Regions from separate parts of the Cohnella algarum genome, predicted to be linked through region 1. Evidence: a T-box and tRNA genes for the amino acid it is inferred to sense, from the RefSeq annotation. Region 1 holds a T-box; the other holds one or more tRNA genes.

What was found. The T-box of region 1 lies ahead of tyrS (tyrosine--tRNA ligase). A T-box ahead of a tRNA ligase gene usually reads a tRNA of that ligase, here a tRNA-Tyr.
Region 2: it has a tRNA-Tyr gene. The T-box ahead of tyrS (tyrosine--tRNA ligase) is inferred to sense a tRNA for this amino acid. The anticodon was not compared.

The regions. Positions count from the first base shown of each region.
Region 1 covers NZ_JAFHKM010000002.1:4,796,242-4,803,807, reverse strand. Annotated here, with positions in the region: gene JW799_RS29765 (ABC transporter permease subunit) at 1-298, opposite strand, end outside; gene JW799_RS21645 (carbohydrate ABC transporter permease) at 314-1,201, opposite strand; gene JW799_RS21640 (TetR/AcrR family transcriptional regulator) at 1,444-2,013, shown strand; gene tyrS (tyrosine--tRNA ligase) at 2,067-3,326, opposite strand; T-box leader at 3,366-3,566, opposite strand; gene JW799_RS21630 (hypothetical protein) at 3,823-4,494, shown strand; gene JW799_RS21625 (heavy metal translocating P-type ATPase) at 5,016-7,130, opposite strand; gene JW799_RS21620 (metalloregulator ArsR/SmtB family transcription factor) at 7,117-7,485, opposite strand.
Region 2 covers NZ_JAFHKM010000002.1:2,032,919-2,040,484, reverse strand. Annotated here, with positions in the region: gene JW799_RS09260 (PucR family transcriptional regulator) at 1-992, opposite strand, end outside; gene JW799_RS09255 (MraY family glycosyltransferase) at 1,065-2,012, opposite strand; tRNA gene JW799_RS09250 (tRNA-Lys) at 2,124-2,199, opposite strand; tRNA gene JW799_RS09245 (tRNA-Tyr) at 2,207-2,290, opposite strand; tRNA gene JW799_RS09240 (tRNA-Phe) at 2,348-2,423, opposite strand; tRNA gene JW799_RS09235 (tRNA-Asp) at 2,450-2,526, opposite strand; tRNA gene JW799_RS09230 (tRNA-Val) at 2,541-2,616, opposite strand; tRNA gene JW799_RS09225 (tRNA-Met) at 2,634-2,710, opposite strand; rRNA gene JW799_RS09220 (23S ribosomal RNA) at 2,867-5,913, opposite strand; tRNA gene JW799_RS09215 (tRNA-Ala) at 6,181-6,256, opposite strand; tRNA gene JW799_RS09210 (tRNA-Ile) at 6,283-6,359, opposite strand; rRNA gene rrf (5S ribosomal RNA) at 6,420-6,536, opposite strand; rRNA gene JW799_RS09200 (16S ribosomal RNA) at 6,669-7,566, opposite strand, start outside.

The DNA.
Region 1 (7,566 bases):
AGAATACCGTAATATACAGGCTGTTGAACAAATAGCCGCTGATCCCTTCATTCCAGGCGTTCGCGAAATTCTCGAAGTTCCATTCCGACGGAAGCCCCCAAGGATTCGCAAAGTATTCCTTGTTGCTCTTGAAGGAGGACAGAACCATCCACACGAACGGATATCCCGTCAACACCAGGTGGAACAAAAAAATGAGATAAATGACCGTGCGGCTGACGAGCTTGCCGCGGCGCGGCTTCCGCCGCGTCCGTACCGCGCCTCCCGCCGCTTGCCGGAGTTGAGCTTGCGCACTGCTCACATCCATTCTCCTCTCCTATTGGAATTTGGCGTTCCCTTTGCCGAGCGCCTTCGTAATGATCAGGGCAAGGAAGAGGCCGAATGCCAGCAAGAAGGTCGAAATCGTACTGCCGTAGCCGTAATCCATGAGCCGGAACGCGTTATTCATCATGTAGCTGGCCAGCACTTCGCTGGCATGGTTCGGTCCGCCGTTCGTCATGATGTAAATCAGGTCGAAGTATTTCAACGAGTTGATGACGCAGTTCAGAACGGTGAAGGTAATGGCGGGCCAGATGAGCGGAATCCGAATCCGGAAAAAGATTCTCCACTCGCTCGCTCCCTCCACTCTCGCCGCTTCCAGCACTTCGTCGGAAATGTTTTGCAAGGCCGCGAAATAAACGACGATGTAAAAACCGATAAACTGCCAGGCGACGACGGCGATGACGGAAAGGAGCGCCGTTTTTTCGTCTCCGAGCCAGGAGTGCGCCCAGCTTTCCAATCCGAGATTCACGAGCAGGCTGTTCAGCAGACCGAAATTCGGATCGTAAATTTGCCCCCACAAAATGCCGAGCACCGCGGTGGACAGCATGACCGGCGTGAAATAAACCGTTTTCAAGAAGTTTGAACCTTTAAGTCCTACGCTGAGCAGCACGGCAAGCAGCAAGCCGACCGGCAGTTGGATCAGCAGCGCTCCCAACGTCAGATACAGCGAATTTTTGAGCGCCTGCCAGACGACGGGATCTTGCGCCAGCCTTAAATAATTGTCCCCTCCGGCAAACGCCATCGGCGAGACGCCGTCCCAATGAAAAAAGCTGTAGTACACGCTCATCAGGATCGGAATGACGATAATGCCCAGGAACACCGCCAACGCCGGACCCGTAAAGAAAAGCCCGCCTGCAAATCTGCTCCATCCTTTCTCTCGCATTGAATCTCTCCCCGCTGCTAAGATTGCGCTTTCAACGATCACATGGACTATCTTAGCAACAAATGCCCCGCTTGTTATGGAACGATGATTGGGAAAAATAGAACATCGATTGGAAACGCGTTCACGGATCGGATCGATGTCGGGCGCAGGGGCCCGCTCAGTCTTGACAACCGGCTGGCGTTATCGGATAATCCGACTGACGAACGTTCGTCATTCATTTTGAACGAAAAGAGGATATGCCATTGACGATCCATTCGATTAAAGCGGCCGCGCTTCAGCAGTTTGCGTTAAAAGGATACGAAGCCGCTTCGCTGGATAAAATCGCGCAGGAAGTCGGCATCAAGAAGCAATCGCTATATTCCCACTTCAAAAGCAAAAACGACCTGTTTTTGACCGTATTCGCGGAAGCCGTCGCACGGGAAACGGCGTTCGCCGACGATTATTTCGAGCGGACAAGCGCCGGAGATTCCGACGGGGATCGGCTCTATCGCTTCATCGAACAGTTTAAGAGCCGTTATCGGGAGGATTTGAACCTGAGGCTGATTCTCTGCTCGGGCTTCATGGTTCCGGATCAGCCGGCGGAACAGGTCGAGGATGCGGTGGCCCGTTACTTCGAGCATCTGGCCCGAAAGGTTCGCGAGCGCATCCTTGGCGACCCGTCCATCGCGCCCGGAGTCCCGGTCGACACCGCCGTGTTCGCTTATATGAACATGCTCGAGGGGATGCTGGTGGAACTGATTTACGCGGGGACGACGACGTTCGATGCGCGTCTGCAGGCATCTTGGGACGTTTTTTGGCGGGGAATCCGCTAGAGAGCCCGCCTCTAAGGCGCGGGACGCAAATCCCGCGCCGAAGGGCGCTCGCCTTAATCGAAAGCCGCCAGCCATACATTCCGTTTTCCCCGCCGAATCAGCGCGAAGCGTCCGTGCATGCGCTCGTCCGGCCCGATGATGAAATTCGGATCCGTCACCCTTTTCCCGTTGATCGTCACGGCGCCGGCCCGGATTTCTTCCCTGGCTTGCCTTTTCGAAGGAACGGCCTTGGCGGCGATCAGCAAATCCAGCAACGCGATCGGATCGGAGCCGAACGTTGCCGACGGGATGTCCGCAAGCGCCCTTTCCCATTCTTCCGCGGTCAGCGCCGCGGGCTCCTCCCGAAACAGAACGCCTGATAGATTCCTGCACCTCTCCGCTTCCGCTTCTCCGTGCACGAGCTTCGTCACTTCGAAGGCAAGCATTCGCTGCGCCTCGCGCGCTTCCGGATTTGCGGCAGCCGCTCGTTCCAGTTCGATAATTTCCTCATGGCTCAGGAAAGTGAAATAGTTCAGGAAACGGATGACGTCCGCATCGTCGGTTTGGATCCAAAATTGGTAGAACTCGTATGGAGACGTCAGCTTGGGATCGAGCCAGACGGCTCCGCCGGCGGTCTTCCCGAACTTCGTCCCGTCGCTCTTCATGATCAACGGCATCGTTAACCCGTACGCGCGCTTGCCGCCGCCCAGCTTGTCGATCAGCCCCAAGCCTGCCGTAATATTTCCCCACTGATCGCTGCCGCCGATCTGCAAGCAGCAATCGTATTCCCGAAGAAGAAATTGAAAATCGTACGCCTGTAGCAGCATGTAACTCATTTCGGCAAAGGAAATGCCGTGCTGCAGCCGCGACTCGACCGTTTCTTTGCCAAGCATGTAGTTGACGGTGAAACGCGTGCCGATCTCCCTTAAAAACTCGACGACGTTGACGGAGGCGAACCAATCGTAATTATTGAATACCCGGGCCGGATGGGTTGCGGATTCGAAATCCAGAAACGTTGACAATTGTTCCCGGATGCTTTGCGTCCAATGCTCGACCGTTTCCTTGTTGTTGACCGGCCGTTCCGCCGATCGTCCCGTCGGGTCTCCGATCAGCCCCGTTGCGCCGCCGACAAGCGCAAACGGCGTATGGCCGGCGAGCTGAAACCGTTTCAACGTCAGGATCGGCAGCAAATGTCCGATGTGCAAGCTGCCCGCGGTCGGGTCAAATCCCGCGTACAAGCGGACGTTCCCCTTGTCCAGCTTCGCTTTTAACCCTTCCCAATCGGTGCATTGATGTATCAATCCTCTGAACTGCAAATCGTCGATGAGGTTCATTCGTTCCCTCTCCTTTCGAAATCAAAAAAGCCGCTCCTCTAAAGGAGCGACTTCGATCGCGGTACCATCCTTTTTCGAAGATCCGTCGGACCTTCATCTTCATCACATAACGGCGTGTCCCGTCCTGTTCGGCAGGAAGCTCCGGGGTGTAATTCGCTAGCGCATGTTCGCCGATTCGCACCGATCATCGGCTCTCTGAAGAAGGGATGCGCCGCTTTGGAAACCCATCAACGCTTTTTCGAATATAAAACTTACGAACGTTCGTAAGCCCAGTATGGCATACCGCCCTCGTTATGTCAACGCGCAAATTCCGACTTTGGCCGCGCTGCCGAGCATGTCCTATCCCATGCGTGATTAGGACCATTTTCCCGATTATGGGATCTTTACCGAAAACATTGCGATTTGTAATTCGGATTACAGACGAAAAATCTATCGGCCTTTACGATGGTAAAGGTTTTTTTATTCCACATCCAAAAGCAAGGGAGAATGCACGCACATGAAAACACGTACTCGCAAACTGATTTCCGCAGCCGCAGCCGCAGCGCTGTTGGCCGTACCGCTGACGGCAAAAGCCGCCGAAGCATCCGGGGCGGCCGCCGCCGATTCGCAGAGCCCTCCGACGAAGCTTGAAACCGAGGGCGACTTCGCCGCCCTGCAATTCGGCAAGAAAATATTCGTCCATGACAAGAATGGCCAGCTGTTCCAGACGAACGGCAAATACCATGACGGCGAACTGCTCGACCTGTTCGTACTGCCCTTCGGCCCCATGCAGGTGCCGTTCATTCTGGTCAACAACGACAATTCCGGCGCCTACAACGTCTACAGCGACCTGTGGCCGGAATTCGCGAAAGGCAAGGAGCAGGACACGATCGAGGAATATTACAGCGGCCGCGTGTTCAACAAGGCGAAATCGCTGATCTTCAGCAAAACGAAGCACCATTACGCGGCGCAAAAAGGAGACGAAGCGATCGCTTATACGGCCAACGATTTCGGCGACCTGACGAAAGGCTACCATGAATCGATCCGCATCAAAGGCAAGCTGCGCGGCCTCATCCTGTTCGATTGCTGCCCCTATCTCGTCGTCGAAGACGAGAACAAGCAGCTTATCGTCTACCATGCCGGCATGAACGGAGCGGAACAGGCCGGCACCATTGAAATCAAGGCATAACCGCTCGGTTCGGGCGCGGCGGTTTGCAGAACGGGCGGTACGACGATCACCATGCCGTTATCGTCCTTGTCCATGGTTGCGAGCGCTTCTTCCTCGGAGGATGTCAACTCGGCTTGAAAGGCGCTTGTTGCGTCAAAAATCGGACAGCCGCATTGCTGTCCTCCGAACTTTCGCTCACATCCTCCGCTCGGAGCTGGTCGATGCGCGCGGTCGCGCCGATGAAAGAGGAGGCCGAATTGCTCGGTGGTTAGACCGAACTTCTTCGTGTCCGTCGCGAACACTCGGCGATGGAGCGCGAATTTTGCAAACAAAAAATCCGCGGATTCCGCGGATTCTTCGTCTTATGTCAATCTGTGCAAGTTACGGTTGCTGCTCTCCCGGCCGCCTGGCTGATAAGGCATGCCCGGGAACGTATCGGAGAACACGAGACTCGTATCGCCGACCTGCAAATGCGCATGCATGACGCGATCCTTCACGTCGTCCGTCATTGGATGATTCGGATCCGCGGGCATATCCGGCCCTTATTTGGTCCTCAACAGCCGCAGGCTGTTGAGCGTCACGATCAGCGTCGCTCCCATGTCGGCGAGAATCGCCAACCATAGCGTCAGCCAGCCCGGCACGATCAGCGCTAACGCCAGCAGCTTGATTCCCAGCGAAAACGCCACGTTTTGTTTAATTACCGCGAGCGTTTTTTTGCTTAAACGGATCGCGAAGGGAAGCTTTCGCAAATCGTCTGCCAGCAACGCGATGTCGGCGGTCTCGAGCGCTGCGTCCGTCCCCGCTCCGCCCATCGCGATGCCGACCGAGGAAGCGGCAAGCGCGGGCGCATCGTTTACGCCGTCGCCGACCATGGCCACGCTCGGGTAGCTCAGCCGCAGCTTCTTGATCATTTCAAGCTTTTCCTGGGGAAGCAATTCCGCTTGAACCTCCGCCACGCCCAATTGATTGCCGATCGATTTCGCCGTCGCTTCATTGTCGCCCGTCAACATGATCGTCTTTCGAATCCCCATCGAACGAAGCTCTTCGATGACGGCTTTGCTCGAATCCCGCACCGCGTCGGCCACCGCGAACAAGGCCATCACGGCTTGCTTCGTGCCCAGCGCCATCACGGTTTTTCCCTCGCTTTGCAGCGTTTGGATTCGCTCGCGCGCCGAGCCGGGAAACTCCGAGCCGAGCTCATCGAAAAGCTTGGGACTGCCCGTATAATGCATCTGTCCGTTTACCAGCGCCTGGATGCCTTTGCCCGTTATCGAGCGGAAGCCGTCAACGGATAGCGGGCGTTCGATGCCCGCTTGAGCGGCTTTCCTCGCGATCGCCGACGCCAACGGATGCTGGGAGCCTTTTTCCATGCCGGTGGCAATCGCGAGCATCTCCCTTTCGTCTCTCCCGCCGAACGATTCCATGTCCGTTACTTCCGGGATTCCCTTGGTCAACGTGCCCGTTTTATCGAACGCCACCGCCGAAATGCGCCCTGCTTCCTCGAGATGGATGCCGCCTTTGATCAACACTCCGTTTCGGGCCGCATTGCCGATTGCGGTGACGATGGAAACGGGGGTGGAAATGACCAGGGCGCACGGACACCCCACCACAAGCAGCGACAGTCCGCGATAAATCCACTCTCCCCATTCTCCGGCGAACAACGGCGGAAAAACGGCGATTCCGATGGCCAGAGCCATGATCGCCGGCGTGTAATAGCGGGCGAACCGGTCTACGAACGCTTGCGACGGCGCCCGTTCGGCTTGCGCCTCTTCCACGAGGTGAATGATTTTGGAGATCGTCGTATCCTCGACGCGCTTCGTAACCTTGACCTCGAGCAATCCCTCCCCGTTCAGCGTGCCGGCGAAGACTTCGTCGTCAACGTCCTTGGCAACGGGCACGGATTCTCCCGTAATCGCGGCCTGATCGACCGTCGACGTCCCTTTGACGACGACGCCGTCCATGGCGAGCTTTTGACCCGGCTTGACGATCATGACGTCCCCGACCCGGATATCCTCGACGCTCACCGCCAACTCGGCGGAGCCGCGCCGGATCAGCGCTTCCTTGGGCGAAATATCCATTAACGCACGAATGGATTGACGCGCCTTTTGCATCGAAAAGCGCTCGAGCGCTTCGCTTACCGCAAAAAGCGCCACGACGACGGCGCCTTCCCCCCACTCTCCGATGCCGGCCGCGCCGACGATCGCCACCGTCATCAGCGTGTTCATGTCGAACTGGAGACGAAACAGATTTTTGATCCCTTTCCGAAAAAGCCCGTAACCGCCGACGAGAATCGCAACTCCGAAAACGAGCGCGGACAGCCGGCTTTCTTCCCCGTAAGCGAAGGCAAGGAGATATCCCGCGGCCGTCAAGAGGACCGAAAACAGCACGTTCCCGTTCGTTTTCCAAAAAGGTTCTTTTTTCTCCGCGAACCGTTGTTTTTCCGGGACGACTTTCAGATGTTCAAACGCGCCGGCTTTTTCCAGCTCCTCTACGGTCGCGTTTCCGAATACCGTGATTTTGGACGCGCCGAAATTCACCTGGGCATCTGCAACGCCCGGCAAGCTTTTTACGTTTTTTTCAAAAATGCCGGCACAATTCGCACAGGTGAATCCTTGTACGCGGTAAACCTGTTTGTCTTCTTCCTCATGTTGTGGCATGCGCCGTCAACTCCTTGCTATGGGTTGAAGAAAGCAAAAGGATGTCACGTATATGATCGTCCTCCAGGGAGTAGAAAACCAGCTTCCCTTCCTTGCGGAATTTGGCCAATCCGAGCTGCCTTAGCATGCGCAGATGATGCGACGCCGTTGCCAGCGTGGAACCGATAATATGGGCCACGTCGCACACGCATAGTTCATCTTCCATGCACAGGGCGAACGCGATTTTCATGCGGGTCTCGTCCGCGAGCACTTTAAAGATCCTGACCATGCCCGGGATATCCTGCCGCTGGAGAGCATGTTGTACCTTTCGCACTTTCGGCTCGTCATAACAATAAATTTCGCAGCTGTCTTTCACTCGGCACCTCCGACACTCAAACGATGGCTTGATTATTGCGATCGTAACATAGCGATTATCTTTCAGTCAAACCATCATTTG
Region 2 (7,566 bases), 2.8 Mb from region 1:
TACAGCAGCGTATTGCGGTGAATGAATAGTCTTTTCGCCGTTTCGCTTACGTTGCAATCCATGGCGAAAAAAGCGTCCAGCGTCGACACCGTTTCCGCGTCGTTGAACAGATCGAGCCGCGGCATCATCTGTTCCATGAACCGGGCTTTCGCCGGGTCGGGGATTTCGTTCAGCAGCCGCTCCAGGTGAATGGCCCAAGGGACGTGGACTTGCGTGCCGACGTGATACTTCCGTCCCAAATAAATCGTATCGCGAAGCATGCCGACGGCCTGGATCAAGCTTTCGGTAGGAATCATCGGCTCGCCTACGGCGACGTAGCATTCCCCGCCCCACTGCTCGGTGAACATTTGCTGCAAGCCGGTAGCCAGCGAAAAGAGCGCCTCTTTCGTTTCTTCACGGTCGATCACGTCGCCTTCCCCCGAATCGATTTCCGCCAATAGCCGATCCGAACCGAGGATGAGCCATTCTCTCTCCTGCAGCGGAACCAGCATCATTTCGTCGGAAATAAACGAGCGCAGCACTTTTTCCAGTTCGGCGTAGGAAGGCTCGCGCTCGTCCGTCTGGTCGTTCAGCAGAAGGAAAGGAATCATGCCGTCGAACAGCTTGCCGCGGGTTTCCAGCCAATCGGGGACTTCGACCCGGGTTTCTCCCGACAAAATGCACTGTTCGATCCATTCGCCCAAGCGGCGCGCCTGACGCTCCTGGTCGCTGCCGGCGACGGGGGACGGCTTGCCCGACTGCTGCTGAAGCGCCCATTTGAGCAGCTCTTTTTCGAGCGGGGTCAGCTCGGCTTCGGTCCGGATATAGCCGATTTCCTTCGTTTCGATTTTCGTCGCGAGCAGGCATCCGCCTTCCAGTTGAACGTAGTCGCCGATCTCGGGAAACTTTTTGCCGCCGATGCTTTCCCATTCGGCCTTCTTCATCGTCCCCGCCGTCACCGGAGCGCCCAACAAATGCTGCAGCTGCTGCAGCTTCGTCTTGATCAACGCCATGGTCCGCCCCTTTCCCCGATTCGTTACCATTATTGTAACATAATCGAAGGGGCAAAGGCTTTTAAACCCATCCTAACGGAGAATGAGCAGAATGACGATGGACGTCAAGGCAAAAACGGAGGCGATCAAATAAAGGAAGGAAACGGTTTGAACCTGGGTCAGCCCCCATTTCATCAGACTGTGGTGAGTGTGCAAATTGTCCGCCCGGTGAAGTCCTTTGCCCTCCAGCAGTCTTCTCGTAAAAACGACCGCCGTGTCCAGAATCGGAACGCCCAAGGCCAGCAGCGGAACGAGCAGCGACAGGAAGGTCGCTCCCTTGAGCGTGCCCTCGACGGCGGTCACCGCAAGCGTATAGCCGAGAAACGTCGCCCCCGCATCCCCCATGAAAATTCTCGCCGGGTGAAAATTGTACGCCAGAAACGCCAGGCACGAGCCCGCCAGCGCGACCGCGATCAGAGCCGTCACTTCCTGGCGGCCGATCAGCGACGCCGCGAACAAGGTTAGCGAGGATATGACGCAAACGCCGGAAGCGAGGCCGTCCATGCCATCGATAAAATTCATCATGTTGATCAGCGCAAACACCCATACCGCGGTAAAAAAAAGGCCCCAGCCGTCGGTAAACACGATCATCGCCGACGAGGAAGGGGAGGAAATGCCCGATATCGAAATACCGTAAGCTCCGGGCAGCAGGGCGACGGCAACGTAAAGCACGAGTCTCGGCCATACGGGAAATTCCCGGCCGCGCGATTTGAAAGCGTCGTCGGCCAACCCGATCGCAACCAGCGCCCCTCCTCCGACGGCAAGCGTGCGCACGAGCGGAGAGTCCCCTAGCCAGAGGAAAGACGTCGCGACAACGCCCGCGTACAAGGCAACCCCGCCGCTGAGCGGAACGGGGCGGCTATGGATTTTGCGCCTGGCCGGCCGATCGACGAAGCCGATGCGAAGCGCAGCGGCCCTGACAAAAGGAACCAGCAAAAAAACGAACAAAAATGAAAAGCCCAATGCGTATATGTACATCATGGCAGGCCCTCCGGCGGACAGGATACCTTTAATTTGCCCGATAAGACGACCGCCATACCAAAAGGCGAAAACACAAAAAAACAGACGTTCGCACGTCTGCCGTTCGTGAACTGGTGAGCCATGAAGGACTCGAACCTTCGACACCCTGATTAAAAGTCAGGTGCTCTACCAACTGAGCTAATGGCTCGGGTAAATGGTGGAGGGTGATGGATTTGAACCACCGAACCCGAAGGAACAGATTTACAGTCTGCCGCGTTTGGCCACTTCGCTAACCCTCCACGTGACCTCCGGATAGCTTTAGCACCCGAGCGCTCGCTTATACCGGTAAAAACAAATGGTGGCTCGGGACGGAATCGAACCGCCGACACGAGGATTTTCAGTCCTCTGCTCTACCAACTGAGCTACCGAGCCGTACATTTTATGCGATTTTAGAAAAATGGCGGAGCTGACGGGATTCGAACCCGCGGTCTCCTGCGTGACAGGCAGGCATGTTAGGCCTCTACACCACAGCTCCATGATCGATATGAATGGTGGAGGCTGAGGGGATCGAACCCCCGACCCTCTGCTTGTAAGGCAGATGCTCTCCCAGCTGAGCTAAGCCTCCATGAAGGAAAATAAGTATGGTAGCGGCGGAGGGGATCGAACCCCCGACCTTTCGGGTATGAACCGAACGCTCTAGCCAGCTGAGCTACGCCGCCATACCTCGCTGCGAACGGACGGCTTGTCCGGACGAGCCAGATGTGTTTGCAGTCATCGTTCAAAGCTTGCGCCTTGATAACCGGATACGAAACGAATGCGCATGGTTGTTTGCTGGCTTGCTTCCCGTCCGCTCCATGCCCGAAGGCGCTTCGCTTTAGGATAAGCCCTCGACCGATTAGTACTCGTCAGCTCCACACGTTGCCGCGCTTCCACCCCGAGCCTATCAACCTGGTGTTCTTCCAGGGGTCTTACGAATTGGGAAATCTCATCTTGAGGCGGGCTTCGCGCTTAGATGCTTTCAGCGCTTATCCCTCCCGCACTTGGCTACCCAGCCATGCTCCTGGCGGAACAACTGGTACACCAGCGGTGCGTCCATCCCGGTCCTCTCGTACTAAGGACAGCCCCTCTCAAATTTCCTACGCCCGCGACAGATAGGGACCGAACTGTCTCACGACGTTCTGAACCCAGCTCGCGTACCGCTTTAATGGGCGAACAGCCCAACCCTTGGGACCTACTTCAGCCCCAGGATGCGATGAGCCGACATCGAGGTGCCAAACCTCCCCGTCGATGTGGACTCTTGGGGGAGATAAGCCTGTTATCCCCAGGGTAGCTTTTATCCGTTGAGCGATGGCCCTTCCATTCGGTACCACCGGATCACTAAGCCCGACTTTCGTCCCTGCTCGACTTGTAGGTCTCGCAGTCAAGCTCCCTTATGCCTTTGCACTCTTCGAATGATTTCCAACCATTCTGAGGGAACCTTGGGGCGCCTCCGTTACATTTTGGGAGGCGACCGCCCCAGTCAAACTGTCCGCCTGACACGGTCCCTTCACCGGATTCACGGTGACAGGTTAGAACTCCGATACGATCAGGGTGGTATCCCAACGGCGCCTCCATCGATGCTTGCGCACCGACTTCTTAGGCTCCCACCTATCCTGTACAGACCGTACCAAAGTCCAATATCAAGCTACAGTAAAGCTCCATGGGGTCTTTCCGTCACGTCGCGGGTAACCTGCATCTTCACAGGTACTAAAATTTCACCGGATCTCTCGTTGAGACAGCGCCCAAGTCGTTACGCCATTCGTGCGGGTCAGAATTTACCTGACAAGGAATTTCGCTACCTTAGGACCGTTATAGTTACGGCCGCCGTTTACTGGGGCTTCGGTTCACAGCTTCGGATTGCTCCTAACCGCTCCCCTTAACCTTCCAGCACCGGGCAGGCGTCAGCCCGTATACTTCGCCTTGCGGCTTCGCACAGACCTGTGTTTTTGCTAAACAGTCGCTTGGGCCTCTTCACTGCGGCCCCCTCGGGCTATTCACCCTACCGAGGCACCCCTTCTCCCGAAGTTACGGGGTCATTTTGCCGAGTTCCTTAACGAGAGTTCTTCCGCGCGCCTTAGAATACTCATCTTGCCTACCTGTGTCGGTTTGCGGTACGGGCACCTTCGCCTGGCTAGAGGCTTTTCTCGGCAGCGTGAGCACGGAACCTTCGGTACTGTGATTTTCCCTCCCCATCACAGCTCAGCCTTATCGATGCGCGGATTTGCCTACGCATCAGCCTCGCTGCTTGGACGAGCATATCCATCAGCTCGCGTTCTTGCCCTCCTGCGTCCCCCCATCGCTCGTAACGGCTTACGGTGGTACAGGAATTTCAACCTGTTGTCCTTCGACTACGCCTTTCGGCCTCGCCTTAGGTCCCGACTTACCCTGAGCGGACGAACCTTCCTCAGGAACCCTTAGGCTTTCGGCGGACAGGATTCTCACCTGTCTTTTCGTTACTCATACCGGCATTCTCACTTGAATGCAGTCCACCGGTCCTTCCGGTCCGACTTCAACCCGCATTCAACGCTCCCCTACCCAGTTCGTCGTCTTCACTTCACCCTGGTGTGTTTAGCTGGGGCATTTGGGTCAGAATCTTTGAACAACCTTTACGGTTGATTCTGACCAAATGTCCCGGTTCTACCAGAACAAAGTGAAGACGACGACCTGCCATAGCTTCGGTGGTGTGTTTAGCCCCGTTACATTTTCGGCGCAGAGTCACTCGACCAGTGAGCTATTACGCACTCTTTAAATGGTGGCTGCTTCTAAGCCAACATCCTGGTTGTCTTCGCAACTCCACATCCTTTCCCACTTAACACACACTTGGGGACCTTAGCTGATGATCTGGGCTCTTTCCCTCTTGACGACGGATCTTAGCACTCGCCGTCTGACTCCCGAGTATACATCTGTGGCATTCGGAGTTTGACTGAACTTGGTAACCCTTGGCGGGCCCCGCACCCAATCAGTGCTCTACCTCCACGATGCTCAACCTCGAGGCTAGCCCTAAAGCTATTTCGGGGAGAACCAGCTATCTCCGAGTTCGATTGGAATTTCTCCCCTACCCCCACGTCATCCCAGAACTTTTCAACGTTCATGAGTTCGGGCCTCCAGTAAGTGTTACCTCACCTTCACCCTGCACAGGGGTAGATCACACGGTTTCGGGTCTACGCCTACGTACTCAATCGCCCTATTCAGACTCGCTTTCGCTTCGGCTCCGCTTCTCCAGCTTAACCTCGCACGTAAACGTAACTCGCCGGTTCATTCTACAAAAGGCACGCCATCACCCTTAAGAATCGGGCTCTGACTTCTTGTAAGCGTACGGTTTCAGGTTCTTTTTCACTCCGCTCCCGCGGTGCTTTTCACCTTTCCCTCACGGTACTGCTTCGCTATCGGTCGCCAGGGAGTATTTAGCCTTGGCAGATGGTCCTGCCGGATTCCCACGGGGTTTCTCGTGTCCCGCGGTACTCGGGATCCGTCTTGGAGAGAGCAGACTTTCGGCTACAGGGCTTTTACCTTCTTTGCCGGGCCTTTCCAGACCTCTTCGCCTAACCTGCTCTTTTGTAACTCCGTGTAAGACGTCCCACAACCCCAGGGAGCAAGCTCCCTGGTTTGGGCTAATCCGCGTTCGCTCGCCGCTACTGACGGAATCACTGTTTTGTTTTCTTCTCCTCAGGGTACTTAGATGTTTCAGTTCCCCTGGTATGCTCCCTCATGAGCTATGAATTCACTCATGGGTGACTGTGCATTACCACAGCCGGGTTTCCCCATTCGGACACCCCCGGATCAAAGCCTGCTTACGGCTCCCCGAGGAAATTTCGCTGTTCGCCGCGTCCTTCGTCAGCTCCTGGCGCCTAGGCATCCTCCGTACGCCCTTATTAGCTTAACCTCTCGGTTAGCTTGCCATTTTCACTTCAAGTACCTTCGTACTCTCCGCTCCACAACACATAAGGTCATTAGATGATCTTCTTTTGCGCTACAACTAACCGCTACCCAGCAGCGTTCGCTGCGTGTCGGTTCGTTGCTTTCGTTTCGTATCCAGTTGTCAAGGTGCAAGTTTTTTGCGTGGAGACGCTTCTCGAGCCGCTTCAGCAAAGAAACTTCCGCAGCCTACCGCGTTCGCAACGCGAACGTGGCCATCGTCTCAAGGTAAAGATGGTGGAGACAAGGAGGATCGAACTCCTGACCCCCTGCGTGCAAGGCAGGTGCTCTCCCAGCTGAGCTATGTCCCCACGGGATAAGGTATACAATTGTTGTATGGTGGGCCTTAGTGGACTCGAACCACCGACCTCACCCTTATCAGGGGTGCGCTCTAACCAGCTGAGCTAAAGGCCCGCAGCAGCTATCAGCCTTTACCAGCTGATGGAGCGGCTTCATGAACGGATTCATGAGCCTGCCTGGCAACGTCCTACTCTCCCAGGACCCTGCGGTCCAAGTACCATCGGCGCTGGAGGGCTTAACGGTCGTGTTCGAGATGGGTACGCGTGGAACCCCTCCGCCATTGCCACCAGACAGGTGTTGCATTTGAAGTTGTAAGCTCTCGTAAAAGCCCTCCGCTTTTCAGCTTCCGGCTTCGCGAGCGTCTTGCTCCTTCAAAACTGAACTCGAGCGTAATCGGACGTTATCCCCCGAAGGGTTCCTTAGAAAGGAGGTGATCCAGCCGCACCTTCCGATACGGCTACCTTGTTACGACTTCACCCCAATCATCTACCCCACCTTCGACGGCTGGCTCCTTGCGGTTACCCCACCGGCTTCGGGTGTTGTAAACTCTCGTGGTGTGACGGGCGGTGTGTACAAGACCCGGGAACGTATTCACCGCGGCATGCTGATCCGCGATTACTAGCAATTCCGACTTCATGCAGGCGAGTTGCAGCCTGCAATCCGAACTGAGACCGGCTTTTTAGGATTGGCTCCAGGTCGCCCTTTCGCTTCCCGTTGTACCGGCCATTGTAGTACGTGTGTAGCCCAGGTCATAAGGGGCATGATGATTTGACGTCATCCCCGCCTTCCTCCGGTTTGTCACCGGCAGTCACCTTAGAGTGCCCACCCGAAGTGCTGGCAACTAAGATCAAGGGTTGCGCTCGTTGCGGGACTTAACCCAACATCTCACGACACGAGCTGACGACAACCATGCACCACCTGTCTCCTCTGTCCCGAAGGAAAGGCCTATCTCTAGACCGGTCAGAGGGATGTCAAGACCTGGTAAGGTTCTTCGCGTTGCTTCGAATTAAACCACATACTCCACTGCTTGTGCGGGTCCCCGTCAATTCCTTTGAGTTTCAGTCTTGCGACCGTACTCCCCAGGCGGAGTGCTTAATGTGTTAACTTCGGCACCGAGAGGTGGACCCCCCCAACACCTAGCACTCATCGTTTACGGCGTGGACTACCAGGGTATCTAATCCTGTTTGCTCCCCACGCTTTCGCGCCTCAGCGTCAGTTACAGTCCAGAGAGCCGCCTTCGCCACTGGTGTTCCTCCACATCTCTACGCATTTCACCGCTACACGTGGAATTCCGCTCTCCTCTTCTGCACTCAAGCCCCCC